DNA from 3 places in the Streptosporangium sp. NBC_01469 genome. Region 2 is predicted to be linked to each of the others. Evidence: riboswitches for the same ligand, from Rfam matches in the RefSeq annotation. Region 2 holds a riboswitch; each other region holds the start of a gene.

Region 1 (5,098 bases), 2.1 Mb from region 2:
GTCGACGGTTTCGAGACCCAGTTCGGCGTCAACCATCTGGGGCACTTCGCCCTGACCGGGCTGCTCATGCCGCGCCTGCTGGCCGCCCCCGCCGCCCGGGTGGTCACGGTCTCCAGCGACGCCCACTCCGTCGGCGCGATCGACTTCGACGACCTGGCCCTCGACCGCCGGTACGGCAGGTTCTCCGCCTACGGCCGTTCCAAGCTGGCCAACCTGCTGTTCGCCCTGGAGCTGCAGCGCCGTGCCGACGCCTCCGGAGCGGCCCTGCTGAGCCTGGCGACCCACCCGGGCATGACGGCCACCGGCATCATGAAGGCGGGCGCCCTCACCCGCCCCGTCAACGCCCTGCTGCGCCTGCTGTTGCAGCCGCCCGCCAAGGGCGCCCTGCCGTCCCTGTACGCGGCGACCTCTCCCGAGGCGAGGGGCGGGCAGTACGTCGGGCCGGGGCCGAAACCGCTGCGTCCCTCACCGAAGGCGCTGGACGCGGCCGTGGCCGCGAGGCTCTGGGAGAGGTCGGAGGAGCTGACCGGCGTACGATTCTGGGAGATCAGACAGGACTCGTGAACCACCGGAGGCACCTTGCGTCTCGATCCCGCGCGGGAACGGGCGATCCTCGACGCGACTCTGGAGCTGCTGTCCGAGGTCGGATACGACCGGATGTCCGTCGACCAGATCGCCAGGCGGGCCAGCGCCAGCAAGGCCACGATCTACCGTCGCTGGCCGGGCAAGGAGGCGCTGGTCGTGGACCTGATCTGCAACCACCTCGAAATCGAGGTCGCGCCGCCGCCCGACACCGGATCGATGCGCGGGGACCTGATCGAGGTCGTGGACGGGTTCTGCCGGATCCTGGAGCGGAAACACGCGATGATCTTCGGCCTGTTCCCCGCGCTCCTCACCTCCCCCGACCTGGCCGCCGCCCTGCGCGACAACGTGCCCCGCGCCGACATCACGGGCACCACCCCGCTGCTCGACCGCGCCAGGGAGCGCGGCGAGCTGCCGGGACCGGTGGACCCGGCGGAGCTCAGGAAGGTCACCGAGGCGCTGGTGTGGTACCGGCTGTTCTTCACCGGAAAGCCGCTGGACCGGGAGTTCGTCGAGGAGACGGTCGACCGGTTCCTGCTCCCACTGTTCCGCGCGTGGTCCGGCTCGGAGATCTGAGATCTGAGATCTGAGACCTGAGACCTGCGGACACGGGGCCGTGAGCTCGAGGACTTGAAACCCGGAGCGCCCGGCGCCCGCTCCGGCGCGAAGGCACGAAGGCACGAAGGCACGAAGGCACGAAGGCACGAAGGCACAAGAGCGCGGAGGCACGAGAGCGCGGAGGCACGTTTCCTCGCTCCCGGCGGGCGGCGAACCCCTTTCGGAGACGCGTTCCCTCGCCCCGCGCGCCTTTACCGTTCGCGGGCGGCGAGGCCTCCCGGAAAGCGTGTTCCTTTACCTTGCGCTTTTACCTTCGCGGGCGTCGAGCCCTTTCGGGGGCGCATTCCTTTACCCTTCGGGCGGCGAGACCCGCCGACGACTCCATCTCACCCTCCTGAGCTGCGAAAACCCCTCAGGACGCGGCCACGAGCCGCCGGATCCCAGGGTGTGGCCCCCAGCTCTTCCATGGGAGAACCCCTACCATCCGTATACTTTTTACTATCGAATACTTGTTCGATAATATGTCGGGCGCATCACCGTCGATCGGGGGCTCCCTCCTCGCGCGATAGCACCCCCCACCCGACGCCTCGCAGGCGGGTCCGGAAAGCCTGGATCGCCGTGGACGCAGGGGATTCCGGACACCGTCCCGCCCGCAGAGGGAAGGCGCGTCCGGCACCGGACGAGCATGATCCACTCCCTGTCCCGCGCCGGGTAACACCTCGCCGTACCGCCTTATTTCGGACGTACCGCCAAGTCAGGGCAATGTGTCCTACTTGTAATCGTCTGTCCTGTTGGCGTACGTTCGTCCTGTTCATGGCAATTGTCTAGGTCTATCCAGGTCTGCGCATTGCCGTCACATTGCCCGACCGCGCTCCACCCGGCGGAACCCTCCGCCATCGGTGAGCACGGCCGCCGAATCCGCGAGGTTTGCGGAACCGGGGAACCACGTTCCTGGGGTGAATCAACGCACTCGTGCGTCGTAGGGCACTTCCCAGCCCGAACCCGTCAGCTAACCCGGTAGGCGGAATGGAAGCGAAGCAAGGAGTCGAACCCCCGTATGACTAAGCATCGCCTCATCTCCACCCCCCGTGCGGTGTGCGCCGTCCTGGGCGCGTGTGCCGTCCTGGCGACCGGCACCACCGGCGTAGCTCTGGCCGACGGTCACGGCGTCGTGAACGCACCGCCCGTCGACGCCAAGGCCCAGAGTTCCAAGTCCGCGAAGACCCCGCTCCAGATCGCGGCCGAGAGGCTCCCCAAGGTCTCCGCCGCGCAGGTCCTGGACCTCGCCTCGAAGCAGATCGGCGTCCGCGAGAACGCCCAGGGCGGCGGGACCAAGTTCCACTCCTGGTACATGTCGACCCCTCGCGCCAAGGAGACCCTCGCCCGCGACGGCGGCAACACCGTGTACGACTACGCCAACGCCCCCTGGTGCGCGATGTTCGTCTCCTGGGTCGGCGAGATGGCCGGCATCCGCCCCACGATGGGCTGGGACGCCTACACCGTCGCCCACGCCAAGTGGTTCAAGAACAACGGACACTGGGGCACCATCCCCACCCCTGGCGCGGTCGTCTACTTCGACTGGGCCGGCGGCAAGAGCATCGACGGCATCGACCACGTCGGCTTCGTGAAGAAGGACAACGGGGACGGCACGATCACCACGATCGAGGGCAACACCGGCAACGGCGACGTCGAGCAGCGCGTCAGGCCCGTCTCCCAGGTCGTCGGCTACGGCTACCCGGTCTACTCCAACTGACCCGCACCCGCCCCGCGCCCCCCACGGCGCGGGCACCCGGCTCCCCCGCCGGTGAACGCGGGCCGGTCCGCACGCTCCCAGGGGCACCGCTCGAACGAGCGGTGCCCCTGACGGCGTTCCGTCCCCCGCCGCCTCCACTCTCCCCGCGAGCCCCCACACGGACACGAAATGCCCCGACTGTATGTCCATGAGATGGGAGCGCTCCCAATAACCCGTATGGGTGGTATATCCCCACTTCATGCTGATAGTCCCACCTAAAACAGCCGGATGTAACGGTTGAGTTTCGGCATATTGACGTCCTGGTTGCCCATCGTCCACTCTTCGTGGGAGCGCTCCCAAAGCACATTGAGGAACGACCTCGTCGCGAGGACCGCGTTTGTCGGGGACCGGTCCGCGATGTCGCCTCCCAATGATTCGGGCGACCACCTGAGAGGGGTCCGGAATGTTGAACAACAAGCGGCACGGCAGGCTCGCCGCCGTCGCGGTCATGGCGGCCACCGCCCTGGCCATCACGTCGTGCAGTTCCAGCGAGCCCGCCGAGCCCGCCGCGGGCGGTAGCTCCGCCGCCGCGGCCGAGCCGGTGACCATCACCGTGCACACCTTCGGCGGCGGTGAGAACTTCGGCTACGACAAGGCCGTGGAGACGTGGAACGCGGCGCACCCGAACATCCAGGTCAAGTACCAGAACCTGACCGACCGTTTCGAGGACGTCTACCTCCCGCAGCTGCTCCAGCGTCTGCAGGCCGGCAGCGGCGCGGCCGACATCATCGCCCTGGACGAGGGCGCGATGGGCCTCATGAAGGCCCGTCCGCAGTTCTTCACCGACCTGGCCGAGTACGGGCTGGACAGCCGCAAGGCCGACTTCCCCGCGGCGAAGTGGGACAACGGCATCAACGCCGACAGCAAGCTCTTCGCCCTGGGCACCGACATCGGTGGCATGACCATGTGCTACCGCAAGGACCTGTTCGAGAAGGCGGGCCTGCCCACCGAGCGCGAGGAGGTCGGCAAGCTATGGCCGGACTGGAACGCCTTCATGGAGGTGGGGAAGAAGTTCCAGGCCGCCAACCCCGGCAAGACCGATCCCAAGTTCATCGACGGCCCGAACACCCTCTACAACGTGATCCTGTCGCAGGAGGCGCCGAAGAACGGCAACGTCTCCTACTTCGACAAGAACAACCAGCTCGTCATCGAGACCAACCCGGCCATCAAGACCTCCTTCGACACGGTGAAGAGCTTCAGCCAGGCGGGCCTGACCGCCAAGCTCGCCTCGTTCTCCCCGCCGTGGAACGCCGCGATCAAGAAGGGCGCCTTCGCCACCATGGGCTGCCCGGCCTGGATGCTCGGCGTGGTCTCCGGCGCGGCCGGTGACGACAACAAGGGCAAGTGGGACGTCGCATCCGTGCCCGGCGGCGCGGGCAACTGGGGCGGCTCCTACCTGGCCATTCCCAAGCAGAGCAAGCACCCCAAGGAGGCCGCCGAGGTCCTGAACTACCTCACCGGCAAGGAGGGCCACATCATGGCCTTCCAGGAGGCCGCGGCCTTCCCGAGCTCCCTCCCCGCGCAGCAGGACCCGGCGGTCGCCGACCTGAAGAACCCGTTCTTCAACGACGCGCCGACCGGCCAGATCTTCGGCGCCTCGGTCAAGGACCTGCTGCCCGTCTTCCTCGGAGAGAAGCACGCCCAGGTCAAGACCTCGGTGGAGAAGGTCCTCGAGGGCATGGACCAGGGCTCGGTCAAGTACGACCAGGCCTGGACCAGGTTCCTCGAGGCCGGCGTCAAGGCAGCGGGCTGATCCCCGTACCGACCCGCATCGGCCCGGCTGCGGCGATCCCGCGGCCGGGCCGGTCGCCTGCCCCCGCTGAAAGGCTCAGACCGATGACACTGCACGTCGACTCCCCGGCCGCCCCACCTCGGCCCGGCCCCCGCCGGCCGGCGGGGCGCCGCGGACCGGAGCGGGGCAGTGGGTGGGCCCGGTTCGACCTCCGGGCGACCCCCTACTTCCTCATCTCCCCGTACTTCCTGCTTTTCGCGATCTTCGGTGTCTTCCCGCTCGGCTACACCCTCTGGGTCTCGCTGCACGAGTGGGAGCTCGCCGGGGACAAGACCCTCGTCGGCCTCGACAACTACATCGAGCTGATCACCGATGAGGCCTTCTGGAACGCGGTGGTCAACACCCTCGGCATGTTCGTCATGTCGACGATCCCG
Region 2 (5,098 bases):
GCCACGCAGGTCGACGCCGAGGCGATCGCCAACGCTCCCAAACTCCGCGTCGTCGCCCGCGCGGGCGTCGGCCTGGACAACGTCGACGTGGAGGCCGCCACCAAGGCCGGCGTCATGGTCGTCAACGCGCCGACCTCCAACATCACCAGCGCCGCCGAGCACACCGTCGCCCTGATCCTCGCCTCCGCCCGCAACGTCGCCCAGGCGCACTCCGCGCTCAAGGGCGGCGAGTGGAAGCGCTCGAAGTACACCGGCGTGGAGCTCGACGAGAAGGTCGTCGCCATCCTCGGTCTCGGCAAGATCGGCCAGCTGGTCGCGCAGCGCCTCCAGCCGTTCGGTGTCGAGCTGATCGCCTACGACCCCTACCTGCAGCCGGCCCGCGCCGCCCAGATGGGCGTCCGGCTGGTCTCGCTGGAGGAGGCCCTGAGCGAGGCCGACTTCATCACCGTGCACCTGCCCAAGTCCAAGGAGACCATCGGTCTCATCGGCGACAGGGAGCTCCACGCGGTCAAGCCGAACGTGCGCCTCATCAACGTCGCCCGCGGCGGCATCATCGACGAGAACGCCCTCTACTCCGCGATCAAGGAGGGGCGCGTCGCCGGCGCCGGCATCGACGTGTTCCCGAAGGAGCCGGTCACCGACAGCCCGCTCTTCGAGCTCGACCAGGTCGTCGTCACCCCGCACCTGGGCGCCTCCACCCACGAGGCCCAGGAGAAGGCCGGCACCCAGGTCGCGCGCAGCGTGAAGCTCGCCCTCGCCGGGGAGTTCGTGCCGGACGCGGTCAACGTCCAGGGCGGCGCCGTCGCCGAGGACGTCAAGCCGGGCCTGCCGCTCGCCGAGAAGCTCGGCCGGGTGTTCACCGCCCTCGCGGGCGAGGTCGCCACCAAGCTCGACGTCGAGGTGCGCGGCGAGATCGCCTCCCACGACGTCCGCGTGCTGGAACTGGCCGCGCTCAAGGGCGTCTTCACCGACGTGGTCGAGGACTCGGTCACCTACGTCAACGCCCCGCTGCTGGCCAAGGACCGCGGCGTGTCGGTCGAGCTGATCACCAGCTCCGACAGCCCCGACTGGCGCAACGTCGTGACGGTCCGCGGCGTCCTCGCCGACGGCCGCGCGATCTCGGTCTCCGGCACCCTGTCCGGGCCGAGGCAGATCACGAAGATCGTCGAGGTCAACGGCTACCAGATGGAGATCGAGCCGACCGACCACCTGTCGTTCTTCACCTACACCGACCGCCCCGGCATCGTCGGCGTGGTCGGCCGCATCCTCGGCGACCACTCGATCAACATCGCCTCGATGCAGGTGGCCCGTGACGCCAAGGGCGGCAAGGCGCTCATCGCGCTCACCGTCGACACCGCCATCCCGGCCGAGGTGATCGACCAGATCGGCTCGGAGATCGGCGCCGACAGCGGCCGTTCCGTCGACCTGGCCGACTAGCCGTCCCGCCGATGTGGCCGCCGCCCCGGAGACCGGGACGGCGGCCACATTTCGTCTCAGCATGTGAGAAGTGTGTACGCCGGGCGAGACGGCGTTTCCGTGGCCAGGTAACCTGGAATGAAATGCGCCAGGTTCTTGCCATTCCTACCTGCCGCGGCGGGGCCTGACAGGGGCAGGCCGGCGACTCGCCGCGGTGTCGTGGCGCCTGCCGGCTCCAAGCCCCCGTCGGCGGTCCGTGATCCGGACCCGCGACATCAGGCCTGGTCGGAGTCCCGACCGGAGTCTCGACCACCTTCCTTGCTCGCATGCGACCGAGACGAGATTCGCCATGTACGACATGTATCCCTGGAACCGTCCCGACGAGACCGAGGACGAGGCCATCGACGCGCTCCAGACCGCTCTGGACCGCAGGGACAACGGTGGTGCGCCCACCCGCTGAGCCCGTTCTCGCCGCCGGGGTCTCCACGGCCTTCCGGCGGTGACCCGCCGGCGTGTCTCATCCGCCGGTCACTGTTTCGGTCGCGAGCTTGACCCGCTCGGTCAGCTGAACCCCCTGCGGGTCGGGGCGCACCGCGCCGGCGAAGGAGTCGCGGCGCCAGGAGTCGAGTTTCTCCTCCTTGACCACGTCGCCGGTCTGCGGGGCGTGGACCATGTAGCCGGGCTTGGTGATCATGCCGACATGGCCGAGGCCGCTGAAGAAGACCAGGTCGCCGGCTCTGAGATCCCTCCAGGCGATCTTCTTGGGGAACGCGTCGTACTGGTCGTAGGTGACGCGGGGGAGCTTGATCCCGGCGGCGCGGTAGGCGCGGAGCATCAGGCCGGAGCAGTCGAAGCCGCCGTGGCCGGTGCCACCCCAGACGTAGGGCGTTCCGCGCTTGGACATCGCCCAGTCCACGGCTTTCTGCCAGGCGGGCTTGACGTTCGTGGCCTTCAGCGCCTGCTTCAGCGCGGGGGTGTTGAGCGCGGCGGGCCCGGGGCCCGGGGGTGGGGAGACGGCCAGGGCGGCGGGCGAGGTCGCGAGCACCGCGGCGCCGGCGACGATCATCGAGGCGGAGATGGACAGGACGCGGGGGAGAACTGTGCCGGACAGGATGATTCCTTCCATAAGGCCGGCCGGGTGAGCTGTCGGGCTCGGGCGTGGAGGCCGCCCTACGGCGCGAGAACGCGCTGATTCGCCCCAAGGAATCCGCGTGATGGCGAGCGGGAACGCGCTCCGGGGGAGGAGCGGGGTTCCCGGGGGCCCGGCGGATTCCGGAAAGAGTGGTTCCCCGGCTCCGTGCGGGCCCGGTAAGGGGATGGCCCGTACGGATTAGGCATTGATGTGAATGGGAGGACCATAACGAAACCTCCCGAAAGGGTCAATACCGAGCAAAAAAGGACAAAGCGATCAGGCGTGTCACCGCGCGGTCACGTCCGAGGAGTGAGACCGGTGTTCGATCACCGAGACGGACCGGTAGGGTGCCTGCATGGATTCGCGTAACATTCGCCTGGCGGTCATCCCCGGGGACGGAATCGGAGTCGAGGTCGTCACCGAGGGACTGAAGGTCCTCGAAGCGGTCGGCACGAAGGTGGAGACCACCACCTACGACCTCGGCGCCAAGCGCTACCACGAGACCGGCGAGACCCTGCCGGACCCGGTCCTCGACGAGCTGCGCGGATACGACGCGATCCTGCTCGGCGCGGTCGGCGACCCCAGCGTGCCCCCGGGCATCCTGGAGCGCGACCTGCTGCTCAAGCTCCGCTTCCAGCTCGACCACTACGTGAACCTGCGTCCGGTCAAGCTCTTCCCCGGCGTCGAGACACCGCTGGGCAAGGCCCGCCCCGAGGACATCGACATGGTCGTCGTCCGCGAGGGCACCGAGGGCCTGTACGCCGGAGCGGGTGGCGTCATGCGCCGGGGCACGCCGCACGAGATCGCCACCCAGGAGTCGCTGAACACCGCCTACGGCGTCGAGCGCGTCGTGCGCTACGCCTTCGACAAGGCGCTCGGCCGCCCCCGCAGGAAGCTGACGCTGGTCCACAAGACCAACGTGCTCACCTACGCCGGTGACCTCTGGGCCCGCACCTTCGACCGCGTCAGCCTGGAGTATCCCGACGTCCAGACCGACTACTGCCACGTCGACGCGGCCTCGATGTTCTTCGTCAGCCAGCCGGAGCGCTTCGACGTGATCGTCACCGACAACCTCTTCGGCGACATCCTCACCGACATCGGCGCGGCGATCGCCGGTGGCATCGGCCTCGCGGCCAGCGGCAACGTCAACCCCGACCGCACCGCGCCGAGCATGTTCGAGCCGGTCCACGGCAGCGCCCCCGACATCGCGGGCCGGGGCAAGGCCGACCCGACCGCCACGATCCTGTCGGTCGCCATGCTCCTCGACCACCTCGGGATGGCCGCCGAGGCCGCCAGGGTCGAGCAGGCCGTCGCCGACGACCTGGTCGAGCGGCCGGCCGGACGGGCCGGCCGGACCACCCACGAGATCGGCGACGACATCACCGCCCGAGTAGCCGGCTGAGGAAGCCGCCTCCCTCTACCCCGACGCGCCTGGCGGCTCACCCGAGCCGCCAGGCGCGTTTTTTGTTTCTCCAGCACTGCCGGTTTTCGGCATGGATGGAGTAGTTTCCCGTTACCCGGTCCGACGCAGAATGGACCAGAGGGTAAGCCAGACACCAAGAGAAGGATCCGTGCGATGACCACCGCTCAGAAGCTCAGCTTCGACGTGCAGCTCTCCGACCACGCTCGCACCGCGGCAGAGCGCGAGCAGGTACTGGCGAGCCCGGGGTTCGGTCAGGTCTTCACCGACCACATGATCTCGATCGACTACACCGAGGGGGAGGGCTGGCACGACGCCGCGCTCGTGCCGTACGGCCCGCTCAGCCTCGACCCCGCGACGTCGGTCTTCCACTACGCGCAGGAGCTTTTCGAGGGACTCAAGGCCTACCGCCAGGAGAACGGCACGATCGTGACCTTCCGGCCGGAGGCCAACGCCGCCCGCTTCAACACCTCCGCGCGGCGGATGGCCATGCCCGAGCTGCCCGAGGAGACGTTCGTCGAGTCGCTGGAGCTGCTCGTCCAGACCGACCGCGAGTGGGTCCCGACCACGCCGGGACACAGCCTCTACCTGCGCCCCTTCATGATCGCCACGCAGCCGGCGCTCGGCGTCAACTACCCGTCCAGGACCTACAGGTACATGGTCATCGCCTCTCCGGCGGCGGCCTACTTCGGGGGCGGGAAGGCCGTAACCGTCTGGCTCTCCACCGAGTACACCCGGGCGGCCCCCGGCGGAACCGGCTTCGCCAAGTGCGGCGGCAACTACGCGGCGGCCTTCGTGGCCCAGCGCCAGGCCGTCGAGCAGGGCTGCGACCAGGTGGTCTGGCTCGACGCGGGCGAGCACCGCTACGTCGAGGAGATGGGCGGGATGAACCTGTTCTTCGTCTACGGCGACCGCCTGCTGACCCCGGCGCTCACCGGCACGCTCCTGCCCGGCATCACCCGCGACTCGATCCTCTCCTTCGCCGCCGACCTCGGCCTCCACGCCGAGGAGGGGCGCCTGTCGGTCGAGGAGTGGCAGCGGGGCTGTGAGACGGGCGAGCTCACGGAGGTCTTCGCCTGCGGCACCGCCGCGGTCGTCACCCCGGTCGGCTCGGTCAAGGGCGCCGACCG
Region 3 (5,098 bases), 520 kb from region 2:
CGGCCTGCTGTCGGTGTTCGACTACCGCCAGGCCCAGGTCAGCGGGGGAGAGCCGACGAGGTTCATCGGCTTCGAGAACTACGCGACGCTCCTGGGCGACCAGCGCTTCTGGTCGGTGCTGGCGCAGACCGTGGTGTTCGCCGCGGCCCTGGTGGTCGCGACCCTGGCCGTCGGCGCGACCCTGGCCGTCGTGCTCACCAGGGCGGGCCGGGTGCCCCGGCTGCTGCTGTCGCTGGCGGCGATGGCCGCCTGGGCCGCGCCCGCCATGACCGGCTCGACGGTCTGGATGTTCCTCTTCGACGCCGACCTGGGCCTGGTCAACCAGGTCCTCGGCATCGAGGGCTACAACTGGTTCTACGACAAATGGGTGACCTTCGGGATCGTCGGCGCCACGGTGGTCTGGCACTCCTTCCCGTTCGTCATGGTGACCCTCTACGCCGGGATCCAGGCCGTCCCGGTCTCCGTCCTGGAGGCGGCCTCCCTGGACGGCGCCTCCGCGTGGAGCTCGTTCTGGCGGATCATCGTGCCGATGCTGCGGCCGCTGATCACGATCGTGGTCATCCAGTCGATCATCTGGGACTTCAAGATCTTCACGCAGATCTACGTGATGACCAACGGCGGCGGGATAGCGGGGCAGAACTCGGTGCTCAACGTCTACGCGTACCAGACGGCGTTCGGCTCCTCGGAGTACGGGCTCGGCGCGGCGATCGGCGTCGTGATGACCCTGATCCTGCTCGCGGTCACCCTCTTCTACATCCGCGCCCTCTACCGTACGGGGGAGAGGTTGTGAGCAGATCCCGCCTGGCCGCCAACGTCGTGGCGCTGGTCGCCGCGTTCGTCACCCTCTTCCCGATCTACTGGATGGTGCTCTCGGCGCTCAAGCCCACCGGGGAGATCCAGTCGCTGGAGGTGCGCCCGTGGACCCTGGCGCCGACCCTCGGCCATTTCCAGCGGGTGCTCGGCGGCGAGAACTTCGGCCGCTACCTCCTCAACAGCCTGGGCGTCGCCCTGACGGTCGTCGTCCTGTCCGCGCTGGTGGCCTTCCTCGCCGCGGTCGCGGTGACCCGGTTCCACTTCCGGTTCCGTACGACCGTGCTGATCATGTTCCTGGCGGCGCAGATGGTGCCGGTGGAGGCGCTCACCATCCCGCTGTTCTTCCTCGTCCGCGACCTCGGCGCGGTGGTTCCCGGGGTGGGGCTCAACACCCTGGGCTCGCTCGTCTTGGTTCATCTGGCGTTCTCGCTGCCGTTCGCCATCTGGATGATGAGGGGGTTCGTGGCCGCGGTGCCCGAGACGCTGGAGGAGGCCGCGATGATCGACGGTGCGAGCCGGCCGGTGATCCTGTGGCGGATCATCTTCCCCCTCGTCGCGTCGGGACTGGTCGCCACGAGCGTCTTCTCGTTCATCACCGCCTGGAACGACTTCATCTTCGCCAGGACCTTCATCATCTCGGCCAGGGACAACCAGACGCTGCCCGCGGCCCTGCTGGTCTTCTTCAAGCCCGACGAGAACGACTGGGGCGGCATCATGGCGGCCTCGACGCTGATGACCGTTCCCGTGCTGATCTTCTTCGTGGCCGTCCAGCGCAGGCTGGTCGCCGGCCTGGGCGGGGCGGTGAAGGACTGACACCCGCCCGGCTCCGTTCCTCCCTGTACCGATAATTTTTGCCTGGACCAGGGCAGAACTGTCCCTCGGGATGGTTGACAGGCCAAAATTGGTCCGTGGTCAGGATCGGATCGGTAGAGATGAGCGATTGCGAGCGTGGGCAACTTCCGCCAGTTCTGGGTCAGCTGTTCGCCGACGGAGCCGATGGAGCCGACGGGAGCGAGGGGGCCGGCGGAGGTGAGGGCCGGAGGCTCTCGGTGGAGCTGCCACCGGGGGACGTGGTCTGGCCCGACCCCGGTTACGCTCAGCTCGCGGTCCGTCGCCGTCCGGCGTTCTGGCTCAGCGAGGTGGCGGTCTCCGGCGAGTACTGGGCCCGGTTGAGGGCCCAGCACGGGCAGTCGGGCCTGTGGCCGGTCCTGCTGGAGGACTCCGTCCAGCCCTGGTCGGCCGGCCAGATCGCCCCGGACACCGCGAGCCAGATCGACAACTACCACGCCGCCGCGTTCATGGCCGAGGTGTGGTCCGACTGGATCGCCAAGGCCAATCTCGACCAGCTCGAACTGCTCGACCCCTTCGGGCCCGAGTGTCCCGGCCCGGCCCCGTCGGGAAGGCTCGCCGCCGATCCCGGCGTGGTCGCCGACTGGTACGCCGGGCTGGTGGCCGAGCGCAGGACCCCGCTCGGGCTCGTCGCGGTCGAGCGCGGGGCCGACGCGCTCGCCGTCATGGGCTGGCAGGGCGCCCTGAACCACAACGAGTGGATGGTCCCGCTCGCGGCCGTCGTGCGGAGCTGGGAGGACAGGTTCGGGGTGCGGGTGGTCGGCATGGGCTTCAACACCCTCGACCTCAGCGTCGCCGCGCCCCCGACGACCTCCGAGCACGCCTTGCACGTCGCCGCCGAGCACTGGACGTTCTGCCCCGACAGCATCATCCAGGGGGCGGGGAGCCTCATCGACTACGCCGAGCAGATCAAGGGCAGGAACGCCTGGTCGTTCTGGTGGGACTGACCGGCCCGGGTTGACCCGCGGGGTGCGGACTCCCTCGCGTGGGTCTCCGGGCATGGGTGCCCCGGGGTGGATTCCACGATCGGGGCGACATTCGTGCTGGTAGGGCGGGTGTTGGCCTGGCGGGGTGATCGATGAGGCTTTCTTGAAGCTTGCAGGTAGATCTTCTGGGGTTTTCATGGCGTTTGCTTTGCTTTGTCCGTTTTGGGAGGTAGTGTCCACTGTTATCGGTTGGCGACCTGCCCTTCACAAGAGGGAGCGGCCGGCCGACGTCGAATCCCGAGGGCCCACTGGGCTCCGGAGCCGGGGAACCAGTTTTCCGGGGTGAATCCGCCGCGAGCGCGCAGCGGTAGGGCAACTCCACCGCCCGAACCCGTCAGCTAACCCGGTAGACGAGATGGAGAGGAGATCCCCTCATGGATCACCGCGTCACCACGTCGGTGCACCCCCTGTCCGCGCCGACCACCTGAACTTTCACCCCCACCCCCGTCCCCCCGACCTCGCCGCCGCGTCTGATCGCGGCATCTTCAGGACCGTGCTCCGCGTAGCGATTGGTTGATCCGGCTACGCCCCCTTTTCCGACGAGCGCGTCCCCGCCGGTGCACCCCTTCGGTGTTCGCACCTGGCCGCCCCGTTCCCTCGCGAAAGAGCCACTTCTCCATGCACCCCTTCTTTGGTCTGCACAAGAAAAGCCTGAGCAAGTACCTCCCGCGTAACAACGCCCCCCTCAAGCGCGGCTTCGCCGCCGCCACCCTCGTCGGTGCGAGCGTCCTCGCCTCCGTCGGCGTCGCCTCGGCGCTTCCGGCCCACGCCTTGGCGGCCCCCACCCGCCTCGCCGCCGACCCCGCGGTCGGTGCGCCGGCCGGTGCCGAGGCCGTCCTCCTCCAGGGTGCGACCACGGCCTCCTACTTCTGGGACGACTCCTCCGGCCGGGCCGGTGACACCGGACTGCCCGCCAGTGGCAGGCCGATGCAGAAGGGCATGATCGCCAGCCCGAGCTGGCCCCTGCTCACCGAGGGCTACATCCTCTACAAGGGCAAGAAGGCCAGGTTCTTCGTCGGCGACCGCGGCCCGGGTAACCCCTCGAACCAGGGCATCATGGTCGACATCGACGCCAAGACCTTCGCCGACCTGACCGGCGGCACGTTCAACGCCGGCACGCTCGGCGTGGACGGCAACGGTGGCATGGGCCACATCGACATCCAGTACGTGGTCACCAAGTGGGGCGACGGCACGGGGATCAAGAACCACCCCGTGGCGTTCTCCACCGGTGCCTGGGGCCGCAAGGACACCAGCCCGGCCAGGCCGCCGGCGACCGTCTTCGCCATGGCGAGGCAACTGGGGATAGGCCTGAAGACCCAGCTGGTGAGCGCCGAGGCGCGGCCGTGGATCGGCAAGCCCAAGGTCATGGTCGAGCCCGTCTCCGCGCACGTCCCGACCGGCACGGCCGCCGGGCCCGGCGTCGGGAAGAACTGACCCCGCTCGCGCGAGAACCGGGCCGATGCCGACCCCGTTCACGCGAGCGGGCGGATGCCGACCCCGTTCACGCGAGCGGGCCGATCCGGAAGGACCGGCTCGCGCGGGGGCCGTCCGAGAAACGACCGATCCGCTCACGCGCGCTCGCGAAGGCCGGGGCGGGGCCTGACGGGGGGCCGCGGCCCGCTCGCGCGGGGGCGATCCTGGGACACCGGTGGGGACCACCCCGCCGGTGTCGCGTTTCCCCCCGAATGGCATTCTGTCCCGCACAACCAGTACGGACGGTAGGAGTGCCATGACTCTGCGAGCCCCGGCGAACGGCATCGAGATCGCCTACGAGACCTTCGGCTCTCCGGAGGCTCGCCCCCTCCTGCTGATCACGGGCCTCGGCTGCCAGATGATCCAGTGGGACGACAGGTTCTGCGAGCTGCTCGCGGACCGCGGCTACCACGCGGTGCGCTTCGACAACCGCGACAGCGGCGAGAGCACCCACCTCGCCGAGGCGGGGACGCCCGCCCTGGACGGGAGCGGGGAGGTCCCCTACCTGCTGGACGACATGGCCGACGACGCCGCCGGGCTGCTCGACGCGCTCGGCTGGGACACGGCCCACGTGGTCGGCCTCTCGATGGGCGGGATGATCGCGCAGTCACTCGCGATCCGCCACCCGCACCGGATGCGCAGTCTCACCTCGATCATGTCCACGCCGAGCCCGCAGGCCGCCCTGCTGACCGACCCGGACGTGCTCATGCCGGCCTTCACGCCCGACCGCGAGAGCGCGATCCGGCGGGCCCTCGACAACTGCGCCGTCGTCGGCTCGCCCGGCTACCCGTTCGACCGGGAGTGGAACGCCGAGATCGCCGGGCTGGGCTACGACCGGTCGTACGACCCGGCGGGCACGGCCAGGCAGGTGGCCGCGATCATGGCCTCCGGTGACCGTGCGCCCCGGCTCAAGGAGCTCGCGATTCCGGCTCTCGTGCTGCACGGGGAGGACGACCCGCTCGTCCCGCTGCCCGCCG

What was found. A riboswitch is a leader RNA that binds a small molecule or an ion and turns the genes downstream of it on or off. The one in region 2 is predicted to bind cyclic di-AMP.
Region 1: linked by a shared signal. The riboswitch ahead of OG587_RS36240 (CHAP domain-containing protein) and the one ahead of OG587_RS45635 (C40 family peptidase) in region 2 are both predicted to bind cyclic di-AMP.
Region 3: linked by a shared signal. The riboswitch ahead of OG587_RS43325 (hypothetical protein) and the one ahead of OG587_RS45635 (C40 family peptidase) in region 2 are both predicted to bind cyclic di-AMP.

What each region holds. Positions count from the first base shown of each region.
Region 1 is NZ_CP109465.1:8,338,817-8,343,914, forward strand. Features, by position in the region: gene OG587_RS36230 (oxidoreductase) at 1-564, shown strand, start outside; gene OG587_RS36235 (TetR/AcrR family transcriptional regulator) at 580-1,158, shown strand; cyclic di-AMP (ydaO/yuaA leader) riboswitch at 2,041-2,179, shown strand; gene OG587_RS36240 (CHAP domain-containing protein) at 2,198-2,893, shown strand; gene OG587_RS36245 (ABC transporter substrate-binding protein) at 3,336-4,685, shown strand; gene OG587_RS36250 (carbohydrate ABC transporter permease) at 4,769-5,098, shown strand, end outside.
Region 2 is NZ_CP109465.1:10,448,481-10,453,578, reverse strand. Features, by position in the region: gene serA (phosphoglycerate dehydrogenase) at 1-1,437, shown strand, start outside; gene OG587_RS45635 (C40 family peptidase) at 1,934-2,542, opposite strand; cyclic di-AMP (ydaO/yuaA leader) riboswitch at 2,530-2,763, opposite strand; gene OG587_RS45630 (3-isopropylmalate dehydrogenase) at 2,904-3,950, shown strand; gene OG587_RS45625 (branched-chain amino acid aminotransferase) at 4,125-5,098, shown strand, end outside.
Region 3 is NZ_CP109465.1:9,923,551-9,928,648, reverse strand. Features, by position in the region: gene OG587_RS43340 (carbohydrate ABC transporter permease) at 1-790, shown strand, start outside; gene OG587_RS43335 (carbohydrate ABC transporter permease) at 787-1,626, shown strand; gene OG587_RS43330 (DUF4253 domain-containing protein) at 1,863-2,609, shown strand; cyclic di-AMP (ydaO/yuaA leader) riboswitch at 2,870-3,016, shown strand; gene OG587_RS43325 (hypothetical protein) at 3,267-4,082, shown strand; gene OG587_RS43320 (alpha/beta fold hydrolase) at 4,378-5,098, shown strand, end outside.